One region of the Mucilaginibacter robiniae genome, then DNA from elsewhere that is predicted to be linked to it. Evidence: riboswitches for the same ligand, from Rfam matches in the RefSeq annotation. Region 1 holds a riboswitch; the other holds the start of a gene.
What was found. Region 1 has a riboswitch for S-adenosylmethionine ahead of HH214_RS19195 (O-acetylhomoserine aminocarboxypropyltransferase/cysteine synthase family protein). Riboswitches for the same ligand answer to the same signal wherever they lie in the genome.
Positions count from the first base shown of each region.

Region 2: it holds a riboswitch for S-adenosylmethionine, as region 1 does, so the genes downstream of both, metH (methionine synthase) here and HH214_RS19195 (O-acetylhomoserine aminocarboxypropyltransferase/cysteine synthase family protein) in region 1, are expected to answer to the same signal.

Region 1 covers NZ_CP051682.1:4,399,579-4,404,954, reverse strand. The annotation lists gene gatB (Asp-tRNA(Asn)/Glu-tRNA(Gln) amidotransferase subunit GatB) at 1-1,436, opposite strand, end outside; gene HH214_RS22010 (fatty acid desaturase family protein) at 1,932-2,117, shown strand; gene HH214_RS22005 (fatty acid desaturase) at 2,362-2,730, shown strand; SAM riboswitch class I at 3,068-3,186, shown strand; gene HH214_RS19195 (O-acetylhomoserine aminocarboxypropyltransferase/cysteine synthase family protein) at 3,433-4,758, shown strand; gene HH214_RS19190 (homoserine O-acetyltransferase family protein) at 4,848-5,376, shown strand, end outside.
Region 2 covers NZ_CP051682.1:2,375,958-2,381,333, forward strand. The annotation lists gene murQ (N-acetylmuramic acid 6-phosphate etherase) at 1-9, shown strand, start outside; gene HH214_RS10645 (hypothetical protein) at 158-724, shown strand; gene HH214_RS10650 (Bax inhibitor-1/YccA family protein) at 794-1,525, shown strand; gene HH214_RS10655 (OmpW/AlkL family protein) at 1,788-2,474, shown strand; SAM riboswitch class I at 2,631-2,740, shown strand; gene metH (methionine synthase) at 2,906-5,376, shown strand, end outside.

The DNA of each region.
Region 1 (5,376 bases):
TTAGTTTTTTTAGGATCAATTTTACCCTTTGAACGTTTCATGATTTCGCCCATGAATAAGCCCAAAACGCCCTTTTTACCTTTATTATATTCTACCACTTTATCTGGGAATTTAGCTAAAGCATCCTGAATAAATTGATTTAACTCGCCTGCATTTTCTTGTATCAGCAAGTTTAGTTCGGCTGCAATTTCTTCAGCAGTTTTACCTATATGTTGAGTTAAAACCGGAAATATTTTTTGCGCTGCAATGGTATGGTTTACTTTGCCATCATCCACCAATTTGATTAAACCTGCTAATAGTTCAGGTTCAGGAGCAGCTTGTTCAATGGTTTTGCCTTGCTCGTTCAGGTGCGATTTTACAGGCCCCATCAACCAGTTAGCAGCAGATTTATAATTGTGAGTGTAAGTAATTAGCTTTTCAAAATACCCTGCTATTTCATGCTCAGCAGTTATCAATGCAGCATCATAAGCTGATAAACCTAATTCAGTTATATACTTTTGTTGTAGCTGATGAGGCAAAGCAGGCATACCCTTTTGTATGTGATCTACATATTCAGCTGTTAATTGTAAAGGCTGCAAATCAGGCTCTGGAAAATATCGGTAGTCGTTGGCCATCTCCTTCGTACGTAATACTGATGTTTCACCTGTATCCGCATTGAAGTTCAATGTATTTTGCTCAATATGCCCACCTGCTTCAATTACATTCACTTGGCGTACAAACTCATGTTCAATAGCACGTTGTACATTACGTATTGAGTTTAAATTTTTCACCTCACATCGGTTTCCCAAAGTAGTTTGTCCTTTTAGCCGCACCGAAATATTGGCATCGCAACGCATGCTGCCTTCTTCCATGTTGCCATCACAAATATTGAGATAGCGTAGCAAACGACGCATCTCAATCAGATACAAGCCCGCTTCTTCGGCACTATGTAAATCAGGTTCAGAAACTATTTCCAGTAAAGGTACGCCTGCACGGTTCAAATCAATCAACGAATGAGCATGATGCTGATCGTGCATGCTCTTGCCTGCATCCTCTTCCATGTGTATATGGTGAATAGCAATGTCTCTGCTTTCTCCACTACTTAATTTAACGTTAACATACCCTCCGCTACAAATCGGTAGTTGATCCTGGCTAATTTGATAGCCTTTAGGTAAATCTGCATAAAAATAATTTTTACGGGCAAAGTTGTTGTACAAATTAACATGACAATTACAGGCTAATCCCATTTTTACTGCATATTCTACTGCTCTTTTGTTCAAGAACGGCAAAGTACCAGGATGCCCTAGTGATACGGCACTTACGTACTCGTTTGGGCCTGCTCCGAAAGCAGCAGAATCTGAAGAAAAAGCTTTGCTTAAAGTAGATAGCTGGGCATGTACCTCTAAGCCTACAACAAGTTCATATTGCTCATATACAGGTGATAAATGATTTGTCATTATACTATATAAAGGCTCTGTTTGTGGTAACAGATGGTCAAATATAAAGCTATTATGCCGTTATTTAATAAAACGGAATTAACTTTGAATTTAGATACACATGGCTGACCAGGGTAAAAGTTTGCGGTGGTTGGGTAATGAAAAACAGCTAAACTAAACGTGTATATACGTGTTTAAACGTACAATTACACGAAAAAGCATATTAGAGTTACCAGTACATAAGCTGGCCTATATTTTATTTGTTTACTCATAAATACGGATACTTTAATTAAGTCCATATTTAAAAAAGCAGGTCCTGATGACTTTTTTTAAAGGCCCTTAATTTACAAGTACAGCAACGCGTACTGAACAATTGACTAGTACAGATACAGAACATTATTATTTTTCAAATCGCTAGTTATAGTATTGCTATACTTCACCTTATATGGTTGTATATTATTTTTCGGCGACTACACACCCTTATTGTACAGCCTTTATGTACTAACCGGGTTAACTATGATTATGGTTTTTCTGAACGGATTTCATGATGCAGCACATGGTGCTGATTTCAGAAATCATAAGCATAATGATTGGTACACTTATACGCTGGAATTATTTGGTAGTAATAGTTACATCTGGAAAAAACGTTACCTGTTACTGCATCACCTTATCCCAATATGCAACATTGGGACATTGATGTAAAGCAAAGTGATATTGTGCGTATTTTTTCAGAAAGCCCTCCTTTTAATTTTCACAGTTACCAACATTGGTACATGTGATTCTTGTACTTATTTTATACTTTAAACTGGCTTTTTGTACGCGACTTTAAAGATTTTTTTGGTACAAAAGACAACTACCTGATACCAATCACCAAGATTCCTAAAATTGAGTACGTAAAGCTTTTTGCAGCCAAACTGTTTAATTTAGCCTTAGTGCTTTTATTCCAATGCTGGTATTGAATCAGCACTGGTACACTGTACTGGTTGCCTTTTTAACTATGCATGTTACAGCTAGTGCATTTGGCGTGACTGCCTTATTATCTACACATGCTGATGAATATGCTGAATTTCCGTTGCCACCGGAAGATGTTAGCGTTAATATGACCTGGGCTATGTATCAGATTAGTGAGACTAAAGATTTTAGCCCCAACAGTAAAGTAGTCAATTTTCTGTTTGGTGAATTTAACCACCATGTAGCTCACCACTTGTTTCCAACGGTAGCCCATACCTACTATCCGGCAATTACACCAATAAATACGTATATGCGCAAAAGTATAATTTGCCTTATCGCAGTTATCCATTATCAAAAGCAGTAAAGTCACACTTTATGTTGTTGAAAGAAAGCGGAAGTCATGAAAGTTTATTTGTTCATGGCGAATTGTAAAATCGTTATTGAAATTTCACCTGCATTTGCCACAAGAATACTCCATTACTGTTATTAAGTCTTAAGCTTTGCAGTGGTACATCTTTGCTATTAAATCCATTACAACTTAACGCAGCACATAACACAACCATCTACATATTTAAGCAAATGTTGTTGCATATCAATGTATTACCATTTAAATAAAATAATATTTGCAAATGTAAAACATAACTATTTACATTTGCAGTAGCGAAAGCGATACCTATTTCAAATACCTCTTTAAAGGTTTTGATTTATAAAGAAGCGGCGAGAGATCAGGCTCACAGACCCGCTGGCAACCCTCCAATGTATCAGGAGAAGGTGCCAAATCCTGTCCCGATTAACAATTTACCATCGGGGAATATAAATGTGTAAAGCCATGAAACACGAATTTAATTTTACTCAGCATTACTCTACCTCATCTACGGGTGCTTACTTGTTAACCTATAACTCTTCTATTAGCTGTAAGTGCATGTGTTGTTGCTGTTGCTAAGCACACTCTAACACGTTTATTTCAGTCGCAAAACACAACGTGCTAAAACTATAGGTAAATTCTATCCTACTTTAACACCTGTACCATCACACTAGGTTTTAACAACTTTTAAATTCAATACTCATGCCTGCATCATCTTTAAAATTTGAAACATTACAGTTACACGCCGGTCAGGAAGTTGATCAAACAACTGGCTCACGTGCTGTACCCTTATATCAAACCACATCATACGTATTTAACAATGCTGAACATGGCGCCAACTTGTTTGCGCTAAAAGAATTTGGCAATATTTATACGCGTCTGATGAACCCTACTACTGATGTATTTGAAAAGCGCATTGCTGCATTAGAAGGTGGTGTAGCTGCTTTGGCTACCTCATCAGGTCAGGCAGCGCAGTTTATCGCTTTAAACAATATATTACAGGTAGGTGATAATTTTATTACATCGCCATTTCTATACGGTGGTACTTACAACCAGTTTAAAGTGGCTTTTAAACGTTTAGGTGTTGAAGTCCGCTTTGCAGCAGACGATCAGGCGGAGAGCTTTGAACCGCTTATAAATAAAAAGACCAAAGCCATTTATCTGGAAACTATAGGCAATCCTGGCTTTAACATACCCGATTTTGAAAAAATTGCAGCTTTAGCTCGTAAATATGATTTGCCAATAGTAGTTGATAATACTTTTGGGGCTGGTGGTTATTTGTTTCGCCCACTGGAGCATGGCGCACATGTAGTAGTTGAATCAGCTACGAAGTGGATTGGCGGACATGGCACCACTATTGGTGGCGTTATTATAGATGGTGGTAATTACAACTGGAGCAATGGTAAGTATCCGCAGTTTACTGAACCATCTGAAGGCTATCATGGTCTCATATTTAATGATATATTTGGTATAGGTGGTTCGTTTGGTAATATACAATACATTATTCGTGCACGTGTAGAAGGCTTACGCGATTTTGGACCATCTCAATCTCCCTTTAACTCCTTTTTACTTATACAGGGTCTAGAAACTTTGTCATTACGGGTACAGCGGCATGTAGATAATGCATTAGAGTTGGCTAGCTGGCTAGAACAGCACCCGCAGGTAGCTAAGGTAAACTATCCGGGATTGGTTTCATCACCTTATCATACTTTAGCTAAAAAGTATTTAAAAAATGGTTTCGGCGCTGTATTGTCTGTTGAACTAAAAGGCGGCAAAAATATTGCAGCACAGTTTATTGATAGTTTAAATTTAGTAAGCCACCTAGCTAATGTAGGTGATGCTAAAACATTAATTATTCAGCCTTCGGCTACCACACACCAGCAATTATCAGAGGCCGAGCAATTAACAGCAGGTGTAACACCAGCACTGTTACGCATAGCTGTGGGCATTGAGCATATTGATGATATTAGAGCTGATTTTGAACAGGCTTTTGCCAAAATTAAACAGCAGGAACCTGAATTAGCATAGTTTATTGTTTTGAAACATTTTTTAGTTTTTTTAATAGATTAATAGCTAAAAGTCTCTCTTGGTAAACAAGAGAGGCTTTGTATATTTATATGGATACACAAGTTTTCAGGCATACAGCAACTTTCGAACTGGAATTGGGTAAAGCCCTGAATGGCCTTGAAATTGGCTATCATACGTATGGCCGCTTAAACGAACAAAAAAGCAATGTGGTATGGATTTGCCACGCATTAACAGCCAATTCGGATGTTGCCGATTGGTGGAACGGCTTTGTAGGTAAAGGGTACTTGATTGATCCAGAACATTATTTTATTGTATGCGCCAATGTACTTGGTTCTCCATACGGAACCAGCAATCCACTAAGTATTAACCCTAATACATCACAACCTTATTATTTAGACTTTCCGCAATATACTATTCGTGATATAGTTAATGCTCACTATTTATTAGCAGAATATTTAGGTATTGAAAATATTGGTTTGCTAATTGGTGGCTCATTAGGAGGGCAACAAGCACTGGAATGGAGCATTATGCAGCCTGAACGCATTAAGAAATTAATATTAATTGCTACCAATGCACAGCACTCGCCATGGGGCATAGCTTTCAATGAATCGCAACGCT
Region 2 (5,376 bases), 2.0 Mb from region 1:
AGTAAGTAATGTGCCAACCGTAAAAACTGTGTATGTGCATATTATAAAGAGAAGATTGAATTGAAGAAAAAGTATTAAATTAGATAGGCGATGTACTAATAGGCAGCATATACAGGCGCTGCATAAAAGAACATCTGCCTTTCGCACCATAATAAAAATGCACGAGATAGAACCATACTACAGGTGGAGAGATGATTATGTAGCGGCTGAGGATGAGCATTCACCTTTTTATGCTACAGAGTATAATGAGTTTGAGTATGATAAGCAGGTGTACAATTATTTGCTGCACCCGCAGTGGGATTCGTTCGGGTCCAACACGTTGTACATGAAAGTGTTGTTTGCCGACTATGATCGGGGCTACGTTATTATTGAATTTATTGGCGAATGGAACGATGCCATTAACAATGATATTATGCTGATGAAGCGTGAAATTATGGAGCTGATGATAGATGAAGGCATCAACAAATTTGTGCTGATTGGTGAAAATGTACTGAATTTTCATTCATCCGATGATTGTTACTACGAAGAGTGGTTTCAGGAGGTGGAAGACGGCTGGATTGCCGGTGTGAACTTTAGGGAGCATGTAATACGCGAATTTAAGCAAAACAACATTGACTACTACATCAACTTTGGCGGCGGACTGGATGATTTCAGCTGGCGCACCTTAAAACCGTTGCAAGTTTTTGAACGGGTAGAAGAACAATTAATGCGTAGGCTTACTTAAACTTTACAGCCTTTTAACTGTCTAATAATTGTATAAAAACTTTATACCTTTACGCTAATTAATTTAGAAATGGAAACCAGAAAATTTGATTACGAATACAAAGACGTTATCCAGTTGAACAACGAAGTGGGTACCTCCCGCAAGTTCATGGCTAACGTATTTATGTGGATGTTTGCAGGGTTAGCTATATCAGCCGTAGTAGCTTATCTGTTCACTACTCCACAGTTCCTTACTTTGCTTATTGACCCTGTAACTTTTCACAGCACAGGCTTAGGCACTGTAATTATGTTTGCGCCTTTCATCTTTGTGATGATTATGTCGTTTGGCTTAAACCGTATTTCGCAGCCGGTGCTGGCTGTACTGTTTATTGCTTTTTCGGCATTAATGGGTGCTAGTTTAAGCTTTATACTGCTGGCCTATACAGCGGCATCAGTAGTAGGCGTTTTTATTACTGCATCTGTAGTGTTTGGTATTATGGCAGTAGCCGGTTACACCACTAACCAGGATCTTACCAAGTTCGGTTCTTTAATGATAATGGGGCTTTTTGCATTAATTATCGCTTCCGTACTTAATATGTTCTTCCCTGGCCTGCATTTGGATAAAGCAATTACTTACATTGGTGTAATTGTGTTTGTAGGCTTAACCGCTTATGATGTACAACGCATTAAGTTAATGGGCCAAAGCATGCAATACCAAGATACGCCTGCTGGCAAACTGGCTATTATAGGTGCTTTAACCTTGTATTTAGATTTTATTAACCTGTTTTTATATCTGCTGCGTTTGTTTGGCAGAAGAAAATAATACACGTATAATATCTTTTCAAAGCTCCTTGAATGAACCTTCAAGGGGCTTTTTTATTAAAGCAGATACTTGATTATTAAGCTTATCTCTAGTTATAAATTAGGACTATTTACAAGCTATTAACTGATTTCAAAACGGCTTGCATTTACAACTTTTGGGAGAGTTTTGCAATGACAGACGTTATTTCAATACCTGTTTCTCATCAATAGAGCGCGGTTATCCTCCAGATACATTTGACCCATCATTCAACATTAAATGTATCATGAAAACCTTAAAATTATCTTTGCTATGCCTGTTTCTGCTAGCCGGACTTACCTGCTTTTCACAACACAAAAATGAATTAGATATACGCCTGCGCGCCATTGGCATTATACCCCAAGAGAGCGCTACCATTGGTGTAATAGGTGGTGGTATCAACCTGAGTAATTCGTATGTTCCCGAACTGGATTTTACTTACTTTTTCGCCAACAACTTTTCAGCCGAATTAATATTAGGAACGGCAAGGCATAAAGTAAGCACCCGTGCATCAGATTTATCAGCTATTGATGCCGGTACTGCCGATGTTAATTTGGGTAAGGTATGGTTGTTGCCACCTACCCTTACGCTGCAATATCACTTACCTACCGGTACAATTTTTAAACCTTATGCTGGTGCTGGTATTAATTACACCTTCTTTTACAATGCCGATAAAGGCCCGGTGGTGCAAAATATTGATTATAAAAATAAAGCGGCCTTTGCTGCCCAACTGGGCTTTGATGTAGATATCAGCAAAAAAGTGTTTTTGAATGTTGATGTAAAGAAGCTGTTCCTGTCAACCAACGTTACTGTTGATGCCTCAAACCTTACTCCCGCCGGTAACCAGGCGCTGGCTCCGGTACTGCAAAATATAAATGCCGATGTTAAAATAAGGCCGTGGGTAATCGGCATTGGTATCGGTCATCGTTTTTAAAGCTTGTTTTGCCTCGTGTTTTTAGTTTTGAAGCCGTTTTAACATAGTTAAAGCGGCTTTTTGCATATAAGCTTACAGCAGTAATTATTTACGTCTTAATTACACACACACTAACTTGGCACTTGCAATTAACGGCTTTATTATGCAATTTTGTACTGCTTATAGAGAAAGATGGAGGGACTGGACCCTGCGAAATCTTAGCAACCTGTGCTTACAAGGTGCTACATTCTACTCGGCATTTTAAACAGATGCCGGACAGATAAGCAAAAGTCAAAATCCAATTAAAACCGACTTTTCGAAATAAGCAAGATTAGTATCAAGTAATAAGTATCAAGTATTATGGTTGAATGTCATGATACAGGATAGTTAGCACCTGACAGTATTAGAATAAGATGTCTGGATACTTGATACTTACTACTTGATACTAGAACATGAACATCAGAGAAGAATTACAAAAACGCATATTGGTAATTGATGGCGCTATGGGTACCATGATACAGCGCTATCAATTGACAGAGGAGGATTTTCGCGGCGAGCGTTTTAAAAATCATCTTTCTGACTTAAAAGGAAACAATGACCTGCTGAATATTACCCGGCCTGATGTAATTAAAGCTATTCATGCCGAGTATTTGGAGGCCGGTGCTGATATTATCGAAACCAATACCTTCAGTACGCAACGTATCAGTTTAGCTGACTACCACATGGAAGAGCTGGACTACGAGTTAAGCTATGAAGGTGCACGCCTGGCTCGTGAAGTAGTCGATGAATACAACCAAAAAACGCCGGATAAGCCCCGCTTTGTGGCTGGCGCGGTAGGCCCTACTAACCGTACGGCCTCCATATCGCCCGATGTAAATGATCCGGGTTATCGGGCAGTTACGTTTGATGATTTGGCTGAAGCTTATTACGAACAGGTACGCGGCTTAGTGGATGGTGGTTCGGATGTACTATTGGTAGAAACCATTTTTGATACCCTGAACGCCAAAGCTGCTTTATTTGCCATTCAGCGTTATGCAACCGAGTCAGGCAAGCACTTGCCAATCATGATATCCGGTACTATTACAGATGCTTCAGGACGTACCTTATCAGGGCAAACCGTAGAAGCATTTTGGAATTCTATTCGTCATGCCAATTTACTATCGGTAGGTTTAAACTGTGCGTTAGGTGCCCGTGAAATGCGCCCGTACCTGGAAGAATTATCAGAAAAAGCAGATGTTTTTATATCGGCCTACCCCAACGCTGGTTTACCTAACGAGTTTGGTGCTTATGATGAAACGCCGCACGAAACGGCTCATCAGGTAGATGATTTTATTAAAGCGGGTCTGGTAAATATAGTAGGTGGTTGTTGTGGCACCACGCCCGATCATATTCGCTGCATTGGCGAAAAGGCAGCCCAGCATTCGCCGCGTAAAAAGCCTGAAGTAGCGCCTAATATGCGCCTCAGCGGACTGGAAGCAGTTACCATCACTCCCGAAACCAACTTTGTAAACGTGGGTGAGCGTACCAACATTACCGGTTCGCCTAAATTTTCTAAATTAATTCTGGCCGAAAATTATGAAGAAGCTTTAACCGTTGCCCGACAGCAGGTAGAAGGCGGCGCTCAGGTTATCGATATCAACATGGATGAGGGTATGATTGATTCGGAAGCCGTCATGGTTAAATTCCTGAACTTGGTCGCTTCCGAACCGGATATTGCCAAGCTGCCCATCATGGTCGATTCATCCAAGTGGAATGTAATTGAAGCGGGCTTAAAATGCTTGCAGGGTAAAGGTATTGTAAACTCTATATCGCTGAAAGAAGGCGAAGACAAGTTTAGAGATTATGCCCGTAAAATAATGAGCTATGGCGCAGCAGCTGTAGTTATGGCTTTTGATGAACAAGGACAAGCCGACAGCTACGAACGCCGTATAGAAATCTGCAAGCGCTCATACGATATACTGGTTAATGAACTGGGCTTTCCACCACAGGATATTATTTTCGACCCTAACATTCTGACCGTTGCTACCGGTTTGGAAGAACATAACAACTACGCAGTTGATTTTATAGAAGCTACCCGCTGGATTAAACAAAACCTGCCTCATGCCAAGGTAAGTGGCGGGGTAAGTAATATATCTTTCTCGTTTCGGGGTAACAACGTAGTGCGTGAAGCTATGCACTCCGCTTTTCTGTACCATGCCATTAAAGCAGGTATGGATATGGGCATTGTGAACGCTGGTATGCTGGAGGTTTACCAAGAAGTACCTAAAGAACTGCTGGAAAAGGTAGAAGATGTTCTATTAAACCGCAGAGCAGATGCTACTGAGCGCCTGGTGGAGTTTGCTGAAACGGTAAAAGCCAAGGGCAAGGAAATCGTAAAAGATGAAGCCTGGCGCAATGAGCCAGTTGAAAAGCGTTTATCGCACGCGCTGGTAAAAGGTATTGTAGAGTACCTGGATGCCGATGTAGAAGAAGCACGCCAGAAGTATGACCGTCCGCTGGAGGTAATTGAAGGCCCATTAATGGATGGCATGAACATCGTGGGGGATTTATTCGGTTCCGGTAAAATGTTTTTGCCGCAGGTGGTAAAATCGGCCCGGGTAATGAAAAAGGCAGTGGCTTACCTTCTGCCCTTCATTGAGGCTGAAAAAGCTAAAAACGCCGGTGGCAATGAACGTAGCAATGCCGGCAAGGTGTTAATGGCCACTGTTAAAGGCGATGTGCACGATATTGGTAAAAACATTGTAGGCGTAGTATTGGCCTGCAACAATTTCGAAATTGTCGATTTAGGCGTTATGGTGCCTGCTCAGCGCATTATTGAAGAAGCTAAAAAACAACAGGTAGATATCATTGGTTTGAGTGGATTAATTACGCCATCGCTGGATGAAATGGTGCACTTTGCCAAAGAAATGGAACGTGAAGGCTT